Linked DNA regions of Prochlorococcus marinus subsp. marinus str. CCMP1375. The main gene of each other region encodes a partner of the protein of the gene in region 2 in a complex. Links are inferred from orthologs where the notes say so. Each region holds a gene or a part of one and is shown on either strand. Other genes may lie near its edges.

Region 1 (6,473 bases), 1.2 Mb from region 2 along the record:
TTTCATAAAGAAAAACCCAGTTATATCTAGAAAAAAAATTTTTCCTTTCAATCTAAATTGATAATTTTAATTTTAGACATTGTTATTAGAGAGAATGCACTTAAAATTGTTCAACTTCGAAGAGGTCAGTGACGTCAGTTACGCGAGTGATACTTATCTGCTCAGGCAAGGGGGGTGTCGGCAAGACTACTCTCACAGCAAATCTAGGGATTTCTTTAGCCAGAAAAGGCTCCCCTACTGCTGTTCTTGATGCTGATTTTGGCTTACGTAATCTAGATCTTTTATTAGGTTTAGAGAATCGTATTGTTTATACAGCTCAAGAAGTTCTAGAAGAGACTTGTCGCCTTGATCAAGCCTTGGTAAAGCATAAACAAGAGCCAAACCTATCCCTGTTACCGGCTGGCAATCCAAGGATGCTTGATTGGCTTAAGCCAGAAGATATGAAAAAAATAGTTGATATGCTTACCAAGCAATTTGAATATGTATTAATAGATTGTCCTGCTGGTGTAGAAGATGGATTTAGGAATGCAGTAGCCGCATCTAAAGAAGCCATTATTGTTACTAACCCTGAGGTGTCTGCAGTAAGAGATGCTGATCGGGTAATTGGACTCCTAAATACACATGGGATCAAACCTGTCCAACTGGTTTTGAATAGGGTGCGACCAAAAATGATGGAAAGCCAAGAAATGCTATCAATTGAAGATGTGACAGATATTCTAGCTCTACCTTTATTAGGCCTAGTTCTTGAAGATGAGCAAGTAATAGTTAGTACTAACAGAGGAGAGCCTCTAACTCTCAGTGGGAGTCAATCACCTGCAGCTAGATGCTATTCAAATATCGCAGGGCGTCTTCGAGGGGAAGAGATCCCTCTTATTGACCCTTCTCAAGAAGGTTCTGGAATAGCAGACAAATTCCGCCGACTGATGCAAACAAAGATTTTTTAACTGAAATGACACTTCGAGACATTCTAAACAAATTGATGGGCAGACAGCCTGCGAGTGCTGCAAAAGCTCGAGAAAGGCTGCAATTAGTACTCGCTCATGACAGAACTGATTTAAGTCCAGATCTCTTGGAACAAATGAGAGAAGAAATTCTTAGCGTTGTAGCTAAATATGTAGAAATAGATTTTGAAGAAGGTGCAGTGAGTCTTGAAACTGAAGATAGAATGACTGCATTAGTTGCCAATCTTCCAATTAAAAGAACTCTTTCTGGAGAAATAAAAATAAAAGAACAGTCTTCAGCAGATAATTCTGCAAAAGCCGTTTCCTGATAAAACTCATCTATACAAATTACATTTAGTCCCTGCAACGAAGAACTAAACCCAATCTGCTTTGCTAGTAAAATAAAAAAGTTTGGAAAAGGCCAAACATTCCTCTAGTCTATTTAATAATGAGTGCCGGCTTAGCTCAGCGGTAGAGCAGCGCTTTTGTAAAGCGAAGGTCATCAGTTCAAATCTGTTAGCCGGCATCTAAACCTTTCTTGAATCAATTCAATCTTCATAAGTTTCTTTCGTAAATCCCCTTCCTGAAAAGAACCATAAAATTAAAAATATACTTATTAAACCTAAGCTCCTGAATTCCAGTAAATAAGTTCCAACAAATATTGTTGGCTTTAAAATCCAATGGAATCCAGATTGAAGAATCAAAATTAGAATCAAAAGCCAAGTCATTCTTAATAAAGCTCTTTAGGTATAACAGCACCTCTTCTTAATAACTGCCACTTCCCTGGTGATTTCCATTTTATTAAGGTGCTTGCCAGTCCAGACGATGTGGGCCAAGGGACAGGGCTCAAAAGAGGCAATTTTGGGAAGCATTGAGAAAGTTCATAAGGATCAATTAATGTTTCTTGACCAGATAAATTTGCGCTAGTAGTGGCAAGTGGCCCACTCTTATTAAGGAAATCCATAGACACTTCGCATGCAGGTATTCGAATACCAATTGAATCTCCACTTGGATTAAGTGATTGCACTATTTCTCCTGAAGCAGGTAAAACAATTGTTAAAGCTCCTGGCCAATAAGAAGAACACATTCTGATTGCGTCTTTTATTGCAACTGGCAAAACATATTTTAGTAATTGGTCTGTTGTTGAGCCCATTAAAATCAAAGGCTTACTTTTTGGCCGCTTCTTAATGTTCCATAATTCAATTGCATTCTTAGGGAAAGTAGCTAATGCTGGCAAAGTATCTGTAGGGATTAAAACTGGAGATCCTTTGTCAAGATATTGCAGTAGCTCCTTAGATTCGCAAAACGGGAAATTCATAATTGATTGAGGGAATAAACTGTCTTTAAGGGCGAAGAGCTAATCCAAAACGTCTTACTCCTTCCAAATCATTTTCAAAATCAACTTCCAAAAAGCCAGAGTCAACCATAAGATTTAATGCCTGTTCACTTTGATCAAAATTGTGTTCTAACAGCAACCACCCACCCGAACGAAGGCCTTTCATTGCACCTTTGATTACTTTACGGCATGAATCCATTCCATCATCCCCGCCACTAAGCGCCAAAATTGGTTCATGATCACGAACAACAGGATCAAGTTCACTTAAATGAGTCTTAGGAATATAAGGCGGATTAGCAACAACTAAATCAAAATTTCCCCACCAAGGTTTTAGAGGCTCCCACCAATCTCCTAAATGCAAAGAAACATTGGCATTTTCAGTTAAGGTATTTATGTTTGATTCTGCTAAAGCTAAGGCATCATTGCAGCAATCAGCTGCATGACCTTCCCATAAAGGCAAAGCTCTTGCCAATGCAACTGCTAATGCTCCAGAACCGGTACCTAAATCAGCCCATCTCCCATATTTCATTAATCCTGCGTCTACCTTTTTCAAAGCTATATCTATCAATATTTCAGTTTCTTGGCGAGGTATCAAAGCTGAAGAATTGACTTTCAGCTCAAAGTCTCTCCAAGGACATTTACCTACTAGATGCTGTAAAGGAATTTGATCACTTAAATGTCTCATCCAAATCAATGAGAGTTCTTCAAGTGATAAATCAAGCTTATGAAAAGAGCTTTGAAAAATTTTCAATTCTTGCAAAGTACTCCAACCCAATCCTCCTCCGATATCTAATAACCAATCAAGATCTACTGCTCGGCCTCCTTTAGACAACTCTTGCTTTCTCCAAATTAAAATTTCTTCTGCTGAAAAAAATCTTTCAAAAGACATTTAATTTTTAGATGGTCCCCGTTGCAAATCCCTAAGTGCTTTGGAAAGTTGCTCTGGCCCTTCCCTCAATAGACGATCGCCTGAATTATCACGTTGAATTAATACCAAATCAACATTAGCCAAAGCAGCGATCTCTCCTGAATTATTAAAAAAATCTGTTTTCCATCTCCATCGAGGACCTTTGCCTTGGAAAATCCAACTTTTAAGCAAAACCTCTTCACCATGCAAAAGTGAGCGCATATATTTTATTTGTAAATCCACAACTGGCATTTCAAATCCTTGATTTGATAAATCGCTATAAGCTAAGCCAACTTTAGATAGTGCATTAATCCTGGCCTCTTCCAACCACATTAAATAAGATCCATGCCACATAACACCTGCATGATCTGCATTTTGAGGCAAGACAGTTTTTCTAAGAACCCAAGGCTTAATTTCAGAATTTCCAGCCATAAAAAAAACTTTAAAGAACTAAAGACTCAACAATTGAAAAAGTCTTTAAATCTCTTAGGTTCTGATTTTCAGCTAAGTAGTTACTTAACTTTTTGGCCCAAGCTTTCCTTTACTGGAATCAGAGAAGAAACTTGATTTTTCTCCATCACTGGTGGAGATATATAGACCTACCAGGAAAATCGTTGGGATGCCAACAAAGAGCAAGCTGATAATAAAACCGAAATTTGTGGTTTCCATGAACTCAAAAAGCCGCTAAAAAGCTAGGAATTAATTCAGACTATAAAGGGATAACAGCCAACTCATTTGCAAAGAGCTTGAAGAATTAGATGTTGTAACGAGAAACAATCAAAATATTCATAAGCTTAATTGCAAAAAACCAGGAATTATTTTGGTAAATCCTTAGACAAAGCTTCATCCATCAATGATTCAACGTTAGCTGGCGGAGACTGTGGCTTAGTGAGGACAATTGCAGAAGTTTTGACAACCGCCTGACAAGCGAGTCTCCAATTACCTGGACGACCTCTCAGCTTGGTTTGCTCAATGTCCGTAATAGGTGACAAAGAATCTTGTTGCCCTTCTGCTACAGAAACATAACAAGTAATGCATTGACCATACCCTCCACAATTTCCCAATTTTCCTTTGAATCCATAAAGTTCCAGACCTTCCCTCAAAGCAACTTCTCGAAGATTTTCTCCAAATTGACACTTAACATCTCTTCCTTCTCTAACGAAACGAATAATTGGCATAGTTCGAAAAACAACAAAGTTGCAATTCAATTTTGACTTGTCAAACAGCCAAATGTCCCTAAATAACTGGCAAAAAGAACATTTTCACTGATTTTCTTTCGGTTCTAAATTCATTTTTCAATGTTGCTGGAATATCAACAGTCGTTGCAGCTGAGCACAACCTGCCCCTTCTCGATAGAAGAACCTTTACGATCATCGGGTCTAGCTGCATAATAAGCAGCTTCGTTACTCGAAATCTTACCCATGGGATTGCCCTGGTATCGGGTGCACTCAGTCGTAATTAACGACCCTGGCCGACTTCTGGCCGTGCACCTCATGCACACAGCTTTGCTAGCCGGCTGGGCCGGCTCCATGGCCCTATATGAATTGGCCATATTCGATCCTAGCGATCCAGTCTTGAACCCTATGTGGCGCCAAGGCATGTATGTCATGCCTTTTATGGCCCGCTTAGGGGTTACAAGTAGTTGGAATGGTTGGGACCTGACTGGCGGTGTCGGTTCATTCGACTTTGATTCATTAGGGTTCTGGGGAAAAGCTCTTCCTTATTCAACTTTTGAAGGCGTCGCAGCAGGTCATATCATCTTCAGTGGTCTGTTAATGCTGGCAGCTATCTGGCATTGGACCTACTGGGATCTTGAACTCTGGGAAGACTCTAGAACTGGGGAACCAGCTTTAGACCTTCCAAGAATTTTTGGAATCCACCTATTACTTGCAGGACTTGCTTGTTTTGGTTTTGGTGTATCACTTTCTTCAGTAGGAATGTGGGTCTCTGACCCGTACGGTCTTACTGGACATGTCGAGAAAGTAAGCCCGGTTTGGGGCGCATCAGGATTTAATCCCTTTAGTGCAGGCGGCATAGTCGCCAACCATATTGGGGCAGGTCTTATAGGAATAATTGGTGGAATTTTCCATATCACCAATAGGCCTGGAGAAAGGCTTTATAGGAACCTCAGGATGGGAAGTCTTGAAGGTGTACTTGCTAGTGCTTTAGCAGCAGTTCTCTTTGTATCTTTTGTAGTCTCAGGAACTATGTGGTATGGATCAGCAACAACTCCAATTGAGTTGTTTGGTCCAACCCGATATCAATGGGATTCCAATTACTTCCAAAATGAAATCAATAGAAGAGTTGAAGCTTCTATAGCAGATGGTGCAAGCAAGGAAGAAGCTTATTCAGCTATTCCAGAAAAGCTAGCCTTCTATGACTATGTAGGTAATAGCCCTGCAAAAGGAGGTCTGTTCAGAGCAGGTGCCTTAGTTAATGGCGACGGTGTCCCCACTGGCTGGCAAGGGCATGTTTCCTTCAAAGATAAAGAAGGAAATGACCTTGAAGTAAGAAGAATGCCTAACTTCTTCGAGAACTTCCCTGTAATCCTTGAAGACAAAGATGGCAATGTTCGTGCTGACATTCCTTTCCGCCGCGCAGAAGCCAAATACTCGTTTGAGCAAACTGGTATTACTGCAACGGTTTATGGTGGTGAGTTAAGTGGACAGACTTTCTCTGACCCAGTTGTTGTCAAGCGTCTAGCACGTAAGGCTCAACTTGGTGAGTCCTTCAAGTTTGATCGTGAGCGTTACAAGTCCGATGGTGTATTTAGAAGTTCACCAAGAGCTTGGTTCACATATGCTCATGCATGCTTTGGATTGCTCTACCTATTTGGGCACTGGTGGCATGCTGCAAGGACTCTTTACCGCGATACCTTTACTGGTGTTGATCCAGACATCGGTGATCAGGTTGAGTTTGGTCTCTTCAAGAAACTTGGAGATGAAACCACTCGCCGCGTCCCTGGGCGTGCTTAAACACAAGCAATCTTTAGCCATTATCTAACCCATGGAAGCTTTCACTTACACACTCCTTATGACTTTGGGAGTTGTTACTCTCTTCTTCGCTGTCGCATTTCGCGATCCACCGAAGTTTGACAAATAACTAAAAAAGCCCCGCTTAATTAAAGCGGGGCTTTTTTATGCCTTAATGATCTATTAAAAATTTAATTTCTTTTTGGTTCAAACTTTAATGAATCAAAGGAAAATAGAAATAGTATTCAAAGATTTAAGAGCATTAGCCCTTCTCATTAGACAAAACCATGTATACATTTAAATTAAACCTAAATAAT
Region 2 (6,500 bases):
ATTCTTTAATGATCAATCAAATAGATATATCTATTGTTATTCCTATCTTCAATGAGGAAGAAAGTCTTCCTCAACTTGTGCAAGAAGTATTAAATTCAATGAGACCAACTCAAGAGAAATTTGAACTGATTTTAGTTAACGATGGTTCTTCTGATAAAAGTGCTGAAGTCTTATCAAAGCTAAGTAAAGAGATCCCAGAGTTAATATGCATCTTACTTAGGAAGAATTATGGTCAAACTGCTGCAATGGCAGCAGGTTTCGACATATCCAATGGAGAAATAATAGTTAGCCTTGATGGTGATCTTCAAAATGATCCTGCAGACATACCATTACTTATAGATAAATTAAGAGATGGTTTTGATTTGGTTAGTGGATGGAGGTACGATAGGAAAGATTCAATAATTACTAGAAAATTTCCTTCTAAAATTGCAAATAAACTTATCGGGAAAGTAACAGGTGTTATTCTTAATGATTACGGTTGTTCTTTAAAAGCCTATCGACGTGAAGTGCTTTCTGATATGAAATTATATGGAGAGCTTCATCGTTTTTTACCTGTACTTGCCAATATTGAAGGTGGAAGAATAACTGAGATAAAAGTTAATCACAGAGCACGCAGATTTGGCAAAAGTAAATATGGAATTGATAGGACTTTTAGAGTCATGATGGATTTATTGACTATTTGGTTCTTAAACAGATTTCTAACTAGACCAATGTATATTTTTGGTTTTGGAGGGATAATTGCAATATTAAGTAGCTTACTAACAAGCTTTTACTTGTTAATAATGAAAATATTAGGAGAAGATATTGGCAATCGTCCCCTTTTAACATTTTCATTAATTCTTGGTGTCGCTGGTGTACAACTTTTTTGTTTTGGGCTTCTAGGTGAATTGCAAATACGTACATACCATGAAAGCCAAGGTCGCCCTATTTATCGCATTCGAGAAACATTAAGAGGATGACGAACTAACTTTATATTTTTAGTGTTCTGACTATGACCTTTAAATCTAGCAATTGCACTTGCTGCTTTTGCCACTACACGACTATCAACATCTCTCAAACCTAATTTTAATATCGGAAGAACTGACAAATCTCGCCATTTATCAGCTATTTCCATAGCCAGCAATCTTTCTTCTGACCCAGAGCAAATCAATCCTTTCATATATTTTCTAAGGTTGGATTTTTCTTTTGCAGTTTTTGGAGGCTGAAAATCAAAGAAATCCGAATGCATCTTAATTTTTTCTATATGAGCTGGCTCTGAGCGGTAAACCAAAGACATATGGTTTACATAACGATACCCCGAGAACTTAGTCGCAAGAAGTCTTTTTGGCTTTCGGCCAAATCCCAAAAGCGTTATAGTAATCAGCAAGGCAGCACCTGCAGCGAAAAATTGATTCATCGATTTAGAAGTGATAGATGTGTCATTGATTCGTATTGGATTGAACTTTTATGTCACCAATGGGGTCTTTACGTTTCTATTACACGTTAACTCTATACAGTAATGGTGGAACTTTTGGTATTTCCAATGTCTAGCGAGTTTGCCGCGACCTGGCTTCCTGCTGTCTTCGTCCCTCTTATAGGGCTTGTGACACCAGCAGTCTTTATTGTGCTCATTGGTCGGTACATCACAGCAACCGACTGAAACACATTTTGTTTCCCTTAAGTCAACAAAGTTCTTTATACGCCCATGACTGAATTCCAAGACCCTTTTTTAAAGTCATCTGAACCTGTCAAATTCAACGAAAAATACGTTGACAGCTCAGTTCGCCCTGGAGACATAGGAATTGTCGATCAGTGGGCTGTAACACCAGTCTCTGATCCATGCGTTGGTAATTTGTCGACACCTGTTAACAGTGGATATTTTACAAAAGCATTCCTAAATAATCTTCCCTTTTATAGGGGTGGACTTTCTCCAAATTTTCGTGGCCTAGAAGTAGGCGCGGCTTTTGGATATTTACTTTACGGTCCTTATGCAATGACTGGGCCGTTAAGAAATACAGATTATGCTCTTACCGCTGGATTATTAGGAACCATTGGAGCAGTTCACATACTTACAGCTTTATTGGTTTTATATAATGCCCCAGGCAAGGCACCTAATATCCAACCCTCGGACTGCACTATTAACAATCCACCAGCAGATTTATTTACGAGATCTGGCTGGGCAGATTTTACCAGTGGATTCTGGCTAGGTGGTTGCGGTGGAGCAGTATTTGCCTGGTTACTGTGTGGCACGCTTCATCTAGATACAATAATGCCTATCGTTAGAGGAGTTTGGGCAGCTGGTTAGTATCATTAATTGTTGATCGAAAAAATTGCCCGAGAAGGTTTAAACACTTTCTCGGGCAATTTTTTTCGATCAGCTACAACTTTGAATATCCTTTAAATGATTTTAATTGAAAAGCATAAACAATTCATTTCTTGGTATCAAAAAAAGCTTGGCCTAAGTGATTACGGTTTGCTATGGCTAGTTTTTTTTAAAGGAGTAATAGTTACTCTAATTATTCAAAAATTGCTAATAAATTAGTTCAAGAACATGATCTTTCTATCAATTTATTAGATCAACTCAACGAATATTTGTTGAGTTGACATAGAGCGGAGAGGGAGGGATTCGAACCCTCGACAGGAGTTGCCTCCTGTAACTCCTTAGCAGGGAGCCGCTTTCAACCACTCAGCCACCTCTCCAGCAATATCAATACCTTATCAAGCCAAGATTCATAAATAAAGAAATCATGCTGATTCCTTCAGAAATATCAAATTACCACTCTGGGCAGCCGGTATTTAAAACTACACAAAATCTCCCAAGGAATAGATCCACTTATTTCGCTCCAATCATATGGTGTTATCGCTGAATCTCCATCAACCCCAAGTAGAGTAACAACTGATCCTATTTGTATTTGAGGACTTTCAGTGATATCTATAACAAGTTGATCCATCGTTATTGAACCCACTTGTGGATAAAACTTTCCATCAATTAATACAGACATTTTCCCAGATAACGCACGACTTATACCATCAGCATATCCAATTCCCACAACTGCAAGTCTACTAGGGCGCTGCGTTATAAAAGTATGGCCATAACTAACTCCTGTGTCAGAAGGAACATCTCTCAAAAGAGTAACTTTTGCTCTAACAGCCAAAGCAGGCTGCAAAGAGAAATTATTCCTTAAATCTTTTAAAGGGCTATAACCATACAAAGCCAAGCCAACTCGAACCATATCAAAATGTAGTCCTTTGTCTCTAAGAGTTCCTGCTGAATTAGCTAGATGCCTGTAAAGAGGCTTTCCTCTTGGCATCACGCTTGACAAAAGTGTTTCAAATTTTTCTTTCTGTTTGCTAGTAAATGAATTTGCTTGACCATTTGCTTCTACATCAGCCAAAGCAAGATGACTATAAATTCCTCGAAGAGAAAGATTTTTAAGGTTGTCAACAAGTTGAATCAGCTCTGAGGCAAGCCTTAAATCGCATCCCAGCCTTGTCATGCCTGTATCAACTTTTATATGGACACAAAACTCTTTGTCGTGAGATTCAGCAATTTGATTGCACAATAAGGCCTCTCTAGCACTGCTTAATGTGGGCATTAAATCCCAATGAATGCAAGCATCTAAATCTTCGGGATTAATTAAATTGCCAAGAACAAGTATCGGACAAACAATCCCTGCCTTTCTTAGCTCCAATGCTTCCTGCAATGTTGCCACTCCTAAATTAGTAGCACCACCAGCCAAAGCAGCTTCGGCAACAGTTTCAGAACCATGCCCATAACCATCTGCTTTAACAACTGCCATCAACAAGCACTGTTCATCTAATAAACTTCTAATGGCAAGAGTATTTGCCTTTATTGCATCTGGGGACACCTCTACCCAAGCTCTCTGGCGTGGATCAATTTTATTTAAAGGCATAGAAGTGGTAGCCAAGATAAAAGCAACTTTCCTTCAATACAAGTATGATGATTCAAAATTAACCAGCTGGCAGAATGAGCCAGGTTCTAGTATTAAATGCATCTTATGAGCCTCTGAACATCACCACTTGGCGGAGGGCTACAGTGCTGATGATGAAAGGGAAGGCTGAAAGTTTAGAAGAAGATTCAAACCATCCCATTAGAAATAATATAAATCTGCCAACTGTTATAAGACTGCGATATTTCATTAAAATTCCATATAGAGAAGTTGCGCTTAATAGGAAGAATCTCATTCAAAGAGACAATTATTGCTGCCAATATTGTGGATATGCTGGAGAAAAATTATCAATTGACCATGTTCTTCCTAGAAGCAGAGGAGGCAAAGATTCATGGGAAAACGTTACTACAGCATGCCTGTCATGCAACATAAAAAAAGGTGATCAAACGCCTAAAGAGGCAAACATGCCATTAAAAAGACAGCCTCATAAGCCATTTGGGACACTATCATTTGAAGCAACTAAACAAATCGACTCGGGACTGTATAAAGAGTGGAGTAAATACGTAATAGGATGGAGGAATACAACGTAAAAATTACTCTTCTGATTGATTGCCCAACTTTTCCATTTTCAATCTTTGTTCTTCGGCAATACAAGCACCTATCAAATCATCCAATTCCCCTTCTAGCACTGTCTCTAATGGAAAATTTACACCTAAGCGATGATCAGTAGTACGATTGTCCTTGTAATTGTATGTACGAATTTTTTCACTCCTATCACCAGTTCCGACTTGGGCTAATCTTGCAGAACGCTCTTTAGCATTAGCCTCTTCAATTTCCCTCTCTAATAATTTAGCTCTAAGTATCTCCAAGGCTCTTTCTCTATTTTGCAATTGAGAACGTTCCTGTGTACAGAAAACTCTTATCCCTGTTGGCTTATGCAGTAAATCAACAGCTGTCTCTACTTTATTTACGTTCTGTCCACCAGCTCCTCCAGATCTAGCAGTACTTATTTCTAAATCAGTTGGTTCTAATTTAACTTCTACTGGATCTGCCTCGGGCATTACTGCCACTGTTGCAGTAGAAGTATGAACTCTCCCTTGTGATTCTGTAGCAGGAACTCTCTGCACCCTATGCACACCAGCTTCGAATTTAAGTTGGCTAAAGACTGCTTTCCCTTTGACAGAGATAATCAATTCACGAAACCCACCCAAGTCAGCCTCAGTTGCACTCATAGCCTTTACGACCCAACCTACTTTGAGACCATATCTCTCATACATTCTTGCCAAATCACCTGCCCAAATACAGGCTTCATCCCCTCCAGCACCAGCTCTAATCTCAAGCATTACACTTCTTTCATCTCTTGGGTCTTTAGGCAAAAGGGCTAAAGTCAATCGATTAACTAAATCTTTCTCAAGCTCTTCCAATCTGATTAACTCTTCTTGGGCTAATGCCTCCATCTCTTTATCTGATTTACTTTGACGAAGTAACTCTTTTGCTTCTTTGTACTCCAAATCTATCGCTTGAAGTTCTTTATAATCTAAAACCAAAGGCTCTAATCTTGCTCTCTCTCTGGCAATTGTTTCTAGTTTTTTTGGGTCTGATGCAACATCAGGATCGGCTAATTGCAATTCCAAGTTGTTAAAAGTTGCACTTGCTGTCTCTAATCTTGCTTTCAAGGTTGAAGTGTCCATACCACATCAACTCAAAATGTTTGTAAATAAATTAATTAGGACCCCTTTGATGATGAATCCTCAGAAGTTTCTTTTTTAGATGACTTTGTATTCTTAGTGCTATCTTCATCGGGATTAGCCATGCCATATTTACGCATAAAGCGATCCACCCTACCTTCAGTATCAAGAATTTTTTGAGTGCCGGTAAAGAATGGATGATTTCCACTCCAAACATCAACATGAATCTCAGGTTGAGTCGAGCCAGTAGTCATAACGACCTCTCCATTGCAAATAACCTTTGCATCTGGATACCAATTAGGGTGTATATCTTTTTTGGGCATTACTAAAAATAGTGTGAGAGTACAGGGGATGAAAAAGAAGTTTTTAGCGTTTAGAGAACTGAGGTGCTTTACGCGCTTTCTTTAATCCATATTTACGCCTTTCTTTAGCCCTAGGGTCTCTACTAAGATGACCCTCTGTTTTTAAAGGTTTGCGATTATCTACAGATAGTTCACATAAAGCCCTAGCAGCTCCTTGCTTAATTGCATCAGACTGCCCAGTAAGACCGCCACCATAGACGTTGACTAAAACATCATATGCTTCTCCTAATCCAAGTGTATGCAATGGGGCTTTTACAGCAGAAAGATATGCAGGATTAAAATTCAAATAATGATCTCCTGGTCGTCCGTTAATTGTGATTTTTCCAGTGCCTGGAATTAATCTGACTCGAGCTACAGAAGTTTTTCGTCGGCCAGTGCCCCAATAGACAACAGCATTCTTGGAAGAACTATTCATTTAACTAATTCGTTGGTAGTAATACTAAGAACCTGAGGGTTTTGAGCCGAATGAGGATGCTCAGAGCCCTTATAAACCTTCAACTTTCTAAAAAGTTGTCTGCCAAGAGCATTGTGTGGAAGCATTCCTTTAATAGCTTTTTCAA

Evidence for each region.
Region 1: the proteins of prfA (region 2) and prmC are in contact, whole or in part, in a crystal structure (PDB 2B3T), measured with the Escherichia coli proteins. The link is inferred for Prochlorococcus marinus subsp. marinus str. CCMP1375 from one-to-one orthologs.

What each region holds. Positions count from the first base shown.
Region 1 is NC_005042.1:340,073-346,545, reverse strand. Bases 1,226-4,130 are described here. They hold prmC (peptide chain release factor N(5)-glutamine methyltransferase), read right to left. Parts: upstream 3,167-4,130; coding sequence 2,285-3,166; downstream 1,226-2,284. Other genes in these bases: PRO_RS01800 (2Fe-2S iron-sulfur cluster-binding protein), read right to left, coding at 4,000-4,130; psbM (photosystem II reaction center protein PsbM), read right to left, coding at 3,701-3,853; PRO_RS01810 (acyl-CoA thioesterase), read right to left, coding at 3,167-3,616; PRO_RS01820 (L-threonylcarbamoyladenylate synthase), read right to left, coding at 1,672-2,259; minE (cell division topological specificity factor MinE), read left to right, coding at 1,226-1,270. Also shown: septum site-determining protein MinD, read left to right, coding at 129-944; more of minE, read left to right, coding at 950-1,225; more of PRO_RS01800, read right to left, coding at 4,131-4,362; psbB (photosystem II chlorophyll-binding protein CP47), read left to right, coding at 4,606-6,159; PRO_RS01790 (photosystem II reaction center protein T), read left to right, coding at 6,191-6,286. UniProt on the Escherichia coli protein: Methylates the class 1 translation termination release factors RF1/PrfA and RF2/PrfB on the glutamine residue of the universally conserved GGQ motif, i.e. on 'Gln-235' in RF1 and on 'Gln-252' in RF2.
Region 2 is NC_005042.1:1,543,834-1,550,333, forward strand. What follows is about bases 3,533-6,464. They hold prfA (peptide chain release factor 1), read right to left. Parts: upstream 5,582-6,464; coding sequence 4,484-5,581; downstream 3,533-4,483. Other genes in these bases: alr (alanine racemase), read right to left, coding at 3,533-3,908; PRO_RS08245 (HNH endonuclease), read left to right, coding at 3,968-4,480; rpmE (50S ribosomal protein L31), read right to left, coding at 5,617-5,901; rpsI (30S ribosomal protein S9), read right to left, coding at 5,945-6,355; rplM (50S ribosomal protein L13), read right to left, coding at 6,352-6,464. Outside these bases: PRO_RS08215 (glycosyltransferase), read left to right, coding at 9-959; PRO_RS08220 (hypothetical protein), read right to left, coding at 929-1,396; PRO_RS08225 (photosystem I reaction center subunit VIII), read left to right, coding at 1,523-1,639; PRO_RS08230 (photosystem I reaction center protein subunit XI), read left to right, coding at 1,685-2,284; more of alr, read right to left, coding at 2,748-3,532; more of rplM, read right to left, coding at 6,465-6,500. UniProt on the Escherichia coli protein: Peptide chain release factor 1 directs the termination of translation in response to the peptide chain termination codons UAG and UAA.